3 regions of the Micromonospora peucetia genome follow, and region 2 is predicted to be linked to each of the others. Evidence: riboswitches for the same ligand, from Rfam matches in the RefSeq annotation. Region 2 holds a riboswitch; each other region holds the start of a gene.

Region 1 (3,264 bases), 5.2 Mb from region 2:
CCTGCTGGTCAACCTGGCCCTGGCCGGGCTGTTGCACCGCTTCGTCGAGACGCCGATGATGCGGCTGCTCACCCCGCGCCGGACGGCCCGGGCGACGCCGCAGGGCGCGGACGCCGCCGGGGAGCGGCCCGGCGCCCCGGGGCCGGCGGCGGGGGAGCGTGGCAACGTCGTGCCGCGCCCCCGCCCCGCCGACCCGCAGGCCGACCACCGACCGACGTACGTCGACTCGCGCTGACGGCCCGGACCCCGCTCCATCCTGACCGAACTCCGACCAACCGGGCTTCCCGCGCAGCCCTCGGTGCCCGCCGCGTCGCGTTCCCTCCACCCGCTGGCACCCTGCCCGGGGCAAGCCAACCCCGCCCCTGCCGCCCCTCACCGCGCCCCCGCCGCCCCGCCCAGACTCCGCGATCTTGCACTTTCCGCCCCGACAAAAAAAGACATCTGCCGTACTCCAGGGGCCCAAAGTGCAAGATCGCGGGGCGGCGGGGCGGCGGGGCGCGCGGCAGGGGCGCGGGCAGGGGCGGCAGGGGCGCGGCGGGGTGGCGGGCGGGGGTGTGGGCTGGTGGTTTTGGTGATGCCGGTCACGGTGGCGGGGAAACGGTCATTCCGGCATGGTGGGCCGATTCTCGTCGGGGGTTCGGCGCCGATGTCCGCCACTCGTCCCGTTGTTGCCCCGAAGCGCCTCTGAGAACGGCTGTCCCATTGAGTCACGTCAGTGCTCGGGTGCCCGCAAAAATTGTTTCCTGATCAAGGTTTAAGCAGGTGGGACGGGGTTGGCAGGGGTGTGGAACGGCCAGTAGTGTCGGCGCGTCCGGTGCGGTAACCGATCGCAAGAGGCGACGCCGCGCCGACCCGCCTAATCGTGAACGACGAACCGGGGACCCAGTGCTTGTGGGGTGAATCCGTGGGCCGCAGGCCCGTGGTAGGGCGTTCTTCCCGCCCGAATCCGTCAGCTAACCCGGTCGGCGGTGTCGGAAGGAGTTTCATCCTCGTGCAGCACCCACCCACCTCTCGGTTGTTCCGCCGTCTCCACGGCACCGCGGTGCCCGCGCTCGTACGCCCGCAGGCCACGAGCTGATCCACCGGTCACCGTCCGTCGCCCGGCATCCCGGGCGCATCCCCTGAGTGGTCCACCACCCGTCCGGACTGCCGTCCGCGCGGTCGGTCCGCCCTGCCTTCGGTGCGGACCGACGGCCGCTCACCCCCGAGCCCGTGGAGGAAACTGTGAAGCACCACCTCAAGCGACAGCTACGTCGTCTCGCGTCCGAGCGTCCCTACCAGTTGGCCGCCGCGTCTGCCGCTGCGCTCGTGCTGGCGTCGGGCACCGGCGCACTGCTGGCCGGAGCCGACGAGGCCCCCGCCGCCGCGCAGGCCCCGGTGGCCGCGACCGAGCTGCGGGACGACACCGCCGCCTCGCGCAGCCAGGCCCGGGTCGCGACCGCCCCGTCCAGCGCCGCCCCGGCCGCGTCCAGCGCCGCCCCGTCGGCCAGCGCCACCAGCGCCGCCCCGGATCCGGACCTGACCCGTAAGCCGGAGGCGCCGAAGCCGCCGGCGGCCAAGACCCTGAAGTACGACTACCAGGCCCAGACCACCTTCTACAACTGCGGTCCGGCCGCCGTCCGGAACGCCCTCAGCGCCGCCGGCATCGCGCGCAGCCAGGATGCCCTCGGCGCCCAGCTGGGCACCGACGAGATGGGCACCGACTCGGCCGAGGACACCACCCGCGTGCTGAACGCGACGGTGAAGGGTGACCCGTACCGGACCCGGATGATCCCGGGCGGTTCCGCCACCCCGGCCCAGATGGATCGGCTCCAGGCCGACGTGGTCGCGGCCATCACCGACGCGCGGGGCGTCGTGGTGAACGTGGCCGGCAGCGCCACGGACACCGACGGCGGCTGGCACTCGTTCCCCGGCGGCCACTACGTCGCTGTCGTGGGCTACCAGGACGAGGGGAAGCTGGTGAAGATCGCCGACTCGGCGAACCCGGCGACCGCGTCGTACTGGATGAGCACCATCGCCCTGGCGAACTGGGCCGCCACCCGCGGCTACTCCGCCTGACCGACATCGACACCGTCGGGCGTCGGCTCCCCACCCCGGGGGCCGGCGCCCGATGTCGTGTCCGGGTCACGGCCCTCGCCGGTGCCGCCCCGTGGTGGCACACTGCGCCCATGGTCGACGAATCGGGTGACCGGGACGACCGGCGGGTGCTTCTCCTGCTGCACGGCATGGGCGCGACCGGCGACGTGTGGCTGCCCTGGGCGCCGCTGCTGGAGCGTCGGTGGTCGGGGCGGTGGCTGGCGCCAGACCTCGCCGGCCACGGCTGGTCGCCGCCACTGCTGGCGTACTCGTTCCCGGAGCTGGCCGCGCGGATCGGCACGGGGCTCGCGGCGGGGGGCCGGTTCGTCGTGCTGGGGCACTCCCTCGGCGGGGTGGTCGGGCTGGCGCTGGCTGCCCGCAGCGCCGGGTTGCCGGTCGACGCCGTGGTCGGAATCGGCATCAAGGCGGTCTGGTCCCCGGCGGAGCTGGCCAAGGCGGGCGAGTTGGCCGCCCGGCCGGTGACCTGGTTCGCCAGCCGGGACGAGGCGGCCCGCCGCTACCTGCGGGTGGCCGGCCTGACGGGGCTCTTCGCCCCGGAGGATCCCGTCGTGGAGGCCGGGCTGCGGCAGGTCGACGGCCGCTGGCGGCTGGCGATGGACCCGGCCGGGTTCGGCGTGGGCGAGCCGGACCTGCCCGCCCTGCTGGCGGCGACCGACGTGCCGGTGCTGCTGGCCCGCGGCGAGCACGACCCCATGGTCACCGACGCGCAGCTCAAGGAATTGGGCGTGCCGGTCGCCACCCTGCCCGGCCTGGGGCACAACGCCCACGTCGAGGACCCCGAGGCGGTCCTGGAGCTCGTCGAACCGTACCGCTGAACCAGGTTCCCCCGCCCACCCGACCTCGCGTGCGGCCGGGCCGGACGGGGGCAGGCCGCACGTCGGGCTCAGGGCGTGGGGGAGAGCGCGGCGGGGTTCGGCCCGCCGGCCGTCCGGGGCGCGGGCACCGGACGACCGGCGTCGAGCTCGTGGCGGGCGGCGCCCAGGAACCCCTCGGCGTACGAGTCGGCCGGGAAGTCGCCCAGGTAGCGGCTCCGGGTGGCCCACCGGGTCTCGGCCAGCGGATCGCTGTCGAGCAACCGCTCCAGCACCTCGTCCACGTTCGACATGTCCCGGCGCAGGACGTAGCCCGACCCGGCGAGCGGGAACTGCTCGGGGAACCGGTCGCCGG
Region 2 (3,264 bases):
CGCTCCAGGTCGCGCCGCTTGGGCGAGTCGACGACGAAGCAGAAGAGCCCCTCGTCGGTGATCACCGGGGAGACCGGGTGCACCCGGGGCCCGCCGTCGGCGCGGACGGTGGCCAGGTAGCCGAAGCCCGGCCCGTACTGCTGCATGAGGAGGCGGATCCCGTCGGCGAGGCGGGGCTCGTCGGCGGCGAATTCGGACCAGGAAGCCATGCGGGCATTCTATCGAACAAATGTACGAAGGCACACTCCGACACGCAGGTCACACGTATCGCTCGCTAAGGTGTTCGGATGCTGCTCTCCGACCGCGACCTGGCCTCCGAGATCGAGGCGGGAACGCTCGCGCTGGAGCCGTTCGAGCCCGCGCTGGTGCAACCGTCCAGCATCGACGTGCGCCTGGACAAGCTCTTCCGGGTCTTCAACAACCACCTCTACACCCACATCGACCCGGCTCAGCAGCAGGACGACCTCACGTCGATGGTCGAGGTGCCCGACGGCGAGCCGTACGTGCTGCACCCGGGCGAGTTCGTGCTCGCCTCGACGCTGGAGGTGATCTCGCTCGGTGACCAGCTCGCCGGCCGCCTGGAGGGCAAGAGCTCCCTCGGCCGACTCGGGCTGCTCACCCACTCGACGGCGGGCTTCATCGACCCGGGCTTCTCCGGTCACGTGACCCTCGAGCTGTCGAACGTGGCCAACCTGCCGATCACCCTCTGGCCGGGCATGAAGATCGGCCAGCTCTGCATCTTCCGGCTCTCGTCGCCGGCCGAGCACCCGTACGGCTCAGCCGTCTACGGCTCGCGCTACCAGGGGCAGCGCGGCCCGACCCCGAGCCGCTCCTGGCAGCACTGGCGCACCTGGCCGATCCGCTGATCCGACCCGCCACATGTAGGGAAGGGCCCTTTCCTGACGCCCGCCATGCGTTAGGAAAGGGCACTTCCCTACACCTCAGCGGGGGCGGCCGTAGCTGTGGATCGGGCCGTCGTCGACCTTCTTCATCCTGACCGGCACCCCGGCCCGGGAGGCGTGCACCACCCAGCCGCCGCCGACGTACATGCCGACGTGGTGCAGGTCGCTGTAGTAGAAGACCAGGTCACCCGGGCGCAGGTCGCCCCGGCTGACGGTCGCGGTCACCCGGCGCTGCTGGGCGGCGTTGTGCGGCAGCGAGACCCCGGCCTTCGCCCAGGCGGCGAGCATCAGGCCGGAACAGTCGTACGAGTTCGGCCCCTCGGCGCCCCAGACGTAGGGCTTGCCGATCTGGGCGCAGGCGAACTTCACCGCGGTGCCGGCCGCGCCACCGGGATAGCTGGCCGGGCAGGGGGCGGGACGTAGCGGCCCGCCGCCGCCGTTGCCGTAGACCCGCAGCCGCAGCTTCTGCAACCGGTCGATCTCGGCGTTGATCTGCTTCTTCTTCGCCGCGAGCTGGGCCTCGGTGCGGCCGAGCTGGACGACCATCTCGTCCAGTGGGGCCTTCTTCCCGGCCAGTTGGTCGCGCAGTTCGGCGACCTGCCGCACGTCCTGCTGCTGGTGCTGGGCGAACTGGTCGAGCAGTTCGAGCTGCCCGACCATCTCGCTCGGCGAGCGGCTGCCGAGCAGGGCGTTGATCGCGGACACCTGCTCACCCTTGTAGGCGCGGACGGCCAGCGCGCCGACCTTCTCCATCGCCTGGTCTACCTGCTTCTCCAGCGGCTTGATCTGCGCGGCGAGCGTGTCGGCCTGCTTCCGCTTCGCGGCCAGGTCCTGTCGGGTGGCGTTGTGCCGTTCGATGATCGGTTCGAGCTTGTTCCAGTCCTCGTCGATCTGCCGCTCGATCTCGGCGACCGTCGGTTCGGCGTGGGCCGCCGGTGCGCCGCCGGTCAGAACGACGGCGAACGCGGCCAGGGCAGCCAGGGCGGTGGTGCAGCGGTACCAGCGTGGGCGCGGCGCAGCCGTCGTCGGGTCGGTGAGGACCGACCGGGCGGACGGGGGCCGCGGGGCATGGTGTGCCACCGGGGTCCGTACTCCTTCTTCCGTACCGCCTACCGGGTTAGCTGACGGGTTCGGGCGGGAAGGGGCGCCCTACCGCAGGACTGCGGATTCACCCCGGGGAACCTGGGTCCCCGGCTCGCTCGGGAGCGACTCGGCGGTGTCGGGCCGGCACCGCCCTGGTTGGACGGATTGTCACCGGCCGACAAGGGACCAGAGTAGAGACGACCGTTATCGATCCGCAACCCTCCGGCCGCGACACTCCGCACCCGGGTCTGGCCGGAAACCGCGTCCTGGGCCGGGGCAACCGCAACCCGGCCGACGAAGATTTTCTTCCTTCTGAAGTGTCCGGTGGAAAGGTATTGACCAAAGGTGGCGGGCGGGGCGAAGGTGACCCCACCTTTGCCCGTCCGAACTGGGGGTCTGATGCACCTGTCAGCGACAACGAGGAGCAGACGCGTCCTGCTGGCCGCCGCCGTGGCCGCCGTCATGGTGGCGACGCCGCTCACCGCCGCCGGATCCGCCGCCGCCGCACCGGCGACCGACCGGCAGCAGCAGTACGCCGCCGCGGCAGCCGAGTACGGCGTGCCGGAGAGCGTCCTGCTCGGCGTCTCCTATCTACAGTCCCGCTGGGACACCAACGCCGGCACGCCGAGCACCAGCGCCGGCTACGGACCGATGCACCTCACCGACGCCGAGCACGTCGCCGCCCTGCCCGGGGGCACCCACCACGACGAGGGCACCGAGGACCCGCGCGGCGACGACTCCCGTCCGTCCCTGGCGGAGGCGCGCGAGCCGGCCGAGCCGGCTCCCGCCGAGGCGGCGCTCCGGACGCTCGACGCCGCCGCCGGACTCACCGGCGCCAGCGAGGAGGCGCTGCGGACGGACGTCACGGCGAACATCCGGGGCGGCGCGGCGCTGCTGGCCGCGTACCAGAAGGAGATCGGTGCCCCGGTCGGTGCCGAGACCGACCCGGCGGCCTGGTACGGCGCGGTGGCCCGCTACTCCGGCGCCGACACCACCGACGCCGCGGCGGCCTTCGCCAACGAGGTGTACGCCACCATCGCCACGGGCGACACCCGACTGACCGACGACGGGCAGCGGGTCACCCTCGCCGCCCGCGAGGTCCAGCCGGAGCGTTCCTGGCTGGACCGGCTGGGCCTGCGCAAGCTCGCCCGGCCCGACGGGCTGGAGTGCCCGAGCGACATCTCGTGCGAGTGGATCCCGGCGCCCTACCAGAACTACGGCACCACCCTCGGCGCGTACGGCAACCACGACCTGGCTGACCGGCCCGCACAGCAGAAGA
Region 3 (3,264 bases), 1.7 Mb from region 2:
GAGCATAGATTGGTCGCGAGTCCAGACGCCTGACGGAGGTGGACGCGTGGGCGCAGGTCATGACCACCATCACGGGTCGGTGGCGAATGCCGGGCACCGTTACCGGGGCCGGCTCTGGGCGGCGTTCGGGCTGCTCGCCGGCCTGATGGTGGTGGAGGCGGTGGCCGCCTTCCGCACGGGCTCGCTGGCTCTGCTGAGCGACGCCGGGCACATGTTCACCGACGTGCTCGGCATCGGCATGGCGCTCGCCGCGATCGCCGCCACCCGGCGGGCGGGCGCCGACCCGCAGCGCACCTTCGGCCTCTACCGGCTGGAGGTGCTCGCCGCGCTGGCCAACGCCTTGCTGCTCTCCGGCGTCGCGGTCTACGTCGTGATCGAGGCGGTGCGCCGCTTCGGCGACCCGCCGGAGGTGCTGGCGGCCCCGATGCTGGTGGTCGCCGTACTCGGCCTGCTCGCCAACATCGGCGCCTTCGCGCTGCTGCGCTCCGGGGCGAAGGAGAGCATCAACGTCCACGGCGCGTACCTGGAAGTCCTCGGCGACCTGCTGGGGTCACTCGGCGTGATCGGGGCTGCCCTGCTGATCGCCACCACCGGCTGGTGGTGGGCGGACCCGCTGGTGGCGGTCGCGATCGGGCTGTTCATCCTGCCGCGCACCTGGCGGCTGGGGCGGGCCGCGCTGCGCATCCTGGTACAGGCCGCGCCGGAGCACCTCCAGGTCACCGCGGTGCACGACCGGCTGGCCGCCGTGCCCGGCGTCGCCGAGGTACACGACCTGCACGTCTGGACGCTGACCTCCGGGATGGAGGTGGCCTCGGCGCACCTGAGAATGGAGCCCGACGCAGAGGTCGGCGCGGTGCTGGGCGCCGCCCGGGCCGCGCTGCACGACGACTTCAAGATCGAGCACGCCACGTTGCAGATCGAGCCCGGCGCGTCCTCCGGGGCCTGTGGGGCAGTCGAGTGGTAATGAGGACAACCTTAAATCTGGGAGCGTATTGTGATGCTATGCCGGATTTGACTGTTAGTGGACACACACCCTCCGTCACCTGCACTACACCAGTCACACCGGCACCGGTAGGCTCGGCTTCGGCCTCCGCCAGGCGGCACCCACCGGTGCCGGCGGTGGCCGCCGCCTAATCGCCCGGCGGGGCGAACCGGGGAACCATGTTCGTGGGGTGCATCCGCGTCAGCGGTAGGGATCTTCCGTCCCGAACCCGTCAGCTAACCCGGTCGGCGGCTGACGGAAGGACACATGCATGCCAGTGATGGCACCCGTACGACGACGTGCCGCCCGAACGGCGGCCCTGATCGCCACGATGCTCGCCCTCGGCGCCGCGGTGACCCCGGTCACCGCCGCCCAGGCGGCGGCCAATGCCCGCGCCGGTCTGCTCGCCGCGGCTCCCGGCCAGGACGAGGAGGGCGGCACCCCCGCCCTGCGGGCCCAGTTGGAGGCCGCCAGCAAGGGCTACATCGACGCCAAGCGCGCCCTGGACACCTCGGTCAAGCGGCAGCAGCAGCTCGCCGCGCAGCTCAAGACCACCGAGGTCGAGCTGGTCGCGCACACCGCCAAGGTCGGAAAGATCGCCGGGGCCGCCTACCGCACCGGCCGGCTCAGCGTCGCGTCCGCCCTGCTCGCCAGCAGTTCGCCGGACGGCTTCATGGACCGCGCCGCCGCCCTCGACGCGGTGGCCGCCAACGAGGACCGGGCGCTGCGCGACCTCCAGCAGACCCGCGACGAGGCCACCCGCACCCAGCTCGCCCTGAACGGCGAGATCCGGGAGCAGCGTAAGCAGGTCGCCGTGATGGACAAACGCAAGGAGCAGGCCGAACGGGCGCTGACGGTGGCCAACCGGCAGCAGTCCGCCAGCGGGGGCACCTCGCCGGGCAGCACCTCGAAGAAGACGGCGAAGTCGGCGCCGCGCAACTCCGACGGCTCCTGGCCGTCCGAGTCGTGCAGCGTCAACGACCCCACCCCCGCCAGCGGCTGCATCACCCCGCGCACCCTGCACGCGCTCAACCAGGCCAAGGCTGCGGGCTTCACCCGCTACGTCTCCTGCTACCGCTCCGGCGGCTCGGGTGAGCACCCGAAGGGTCGGGCCTGCGACTTCGCGGCCCAGAAGAGCGGCTTCGGCGGCGACGCCACCGGCGGCGACCGGACCTACGGCAACAACCTGGCGGCGTACTTCGTGGGCAACGCCGACCGGCTCGCCGTGCTCTACGTGATCTGGTACAGGCAGATCTGGCTGCCGAGCAGCGGGTGGAAGTCGTACAGCGGAGCCAACGGCGACCCGTCCAGCGACCACACCAACCACGTGCACCTGTCGGTCTACTGACGCCCGCGCCCCGGTGCCCCGCCCGGCGCGGGCCACCAGGCGGTCACGCCCGGCGAACCGGCCCCGATCGCGTCCGGCGCGAGCGGAGCCGGTGCCGTCGCGTCCGGCGCGAGCGGAGCCGGTGCCGTCGCGTCCGGCGCGAGCGGAGCCGGTGCCGTCGCGTCCGCCGCCCAGCAGGGCGGGCGCCGTCGTGGGTCAGTCGGTCGGGTGCTCGGGCGGGTGCTGGTCGAGGACTGCGCCGAGGCGGGCGGCCAGCCCCAGGTGGGCGGCGCGGGCCTGGCGGAACGCGTAGCCGAAGAGCGGCGTGGGCGCGGCGAGGGTGATCTCCACGTCGATGCGGACCACGCCGTCGGGCTCCGCCCGCAGCCGGGTGTGGTTGCGTACGGTGGTGGCGGGCCACTGCCGGGCCACGGTGACGATCTCGTCGGGATCGTCGACGAGGACGTCGGCCCGGTAGGTGATCGGCAGGCGTACCGGCCCCGCGGCCAGTCGATCGGTGATGTCGTAGCTGGCCCGTGCGCCGGGGCGGGGCGGCACCCGGCGGACCCGGACGATCAGCGGGTGCAGATCCTTCTGCCGGCCGGGATCGGCCAGCAACGCCGCGGCCTCCGTGAGGGAACAGCGCGCCTGGACGGTGTAGCTGAAGGAATCCCGCCTGAGCACGCCGTCTCCCCACCGTCGATGGTCGCCCGATCGTCGCGCATGCCGGGCACGCTGGCAACGCCGCGCCGATCCCGCCCGGAGTCCGGACGTCCGAGCACTGCCCCGACTACGTTCGGCTGATGGACGGTCACGTGACGTGTCGATCGGTGGAGGGTGGACGCATGAACGGGTACGACGGATGAGCGGGCACGTGATGGTCTTCGCGCCCACGCCCCGGCTGACGGTGACCGTCGACCAGCCCAGCGAGGCGCCGGAGCTGCACCTGCACCCG

Evidence for each region. Region 2 has a riboswitch for cyclic di-AMP ahead of GA0070608_RS09285 (C40 family peptidase). Riboswitches for the same ligand answer to the same signal wherever they lie in the genome.
Region 1: another riboswitch for cyclic di-AMP. It lies ahead of GA0070608_RS31225 (C39 family peptidase); the one in region 2 lies ahead of GA0070608_RS09285 (C40 family peptidase).
Region 3: another riboswitch for cyclic di-AMP. It lies ahead of GA0070608_RS17255 (coiled-coil domain-containing protein); the one in region 2 lies ahead of GA0070608_RS09285 (C40 family peptidase).

Annotation. Positions count from the first base shown of each region.
Region 1 covers NZ_FMIC01000002.1:7,144,963-7,148,226, reverse strand. The annotation lists gene GA0070608_RS31230 (acyltransferase family protein) at 1-235, shown strand, start outside; cyclic di-AMP (ydaO/yuaA leader) riboswitch at 844-983, shown strand; gene GA0070608_RS31225 (C39 family peptidase) at 1,213-2,058, shown strand; gene GA0070608_RS31220 (alpha/beta fold hydrolase) at 2,169-2,912, shown strand; gene GA0070608_RS31215 (CDP-glycerol glycerophosphotransferase family protein) at 2,981-3,264, opposite strand, start outside.
Region 2 covers NZ_FMIC01000002.1:1,977,370-1,980,633, forward strand. The annotation lists gene GA0070608_RS09275 (pyridoxamine 5'-phosphate oxidase family protein) at 1-209, opposite strand, end outside; gene dcd (dCTP deaminase) at 288-866, shown strand; gene GA0070608_RS09285 (C40 family peptidase) at 942-1,982, opposite strand; cyclic di-AMP (ydaO/yuaA leader) riboswitch at 1,995-2,128, opposite strand; gene GA0070608_RS09290 (N-acetylmuramoyl-L-alanine amidase) at 2,385-3,264, shown strand, end outside.
Region 3 covers NZ_FMIC01000002.1:3,683,390-3,686,653, reverse strand. The annotation lists gene GA0070608_RS17260 (cation diffusion facilitator family transporter) at 47-964, shown strand; cyclic di-AMP (ydaO/yuaA leader) riboswitch at 1,118-1,249, shown strand; gene GA0070608_RS17255 (coiled-coil domain-containing protein) at 1,263-2,330, shown strand; gene GA0070608_RS17250 (hypothetical protein) at 2,526-2,993, opposite strand; gene GA0070608_RS17245 (1-phosphofructokinase family hexose kinase) at 3,172-3,264, shown strand, end outside.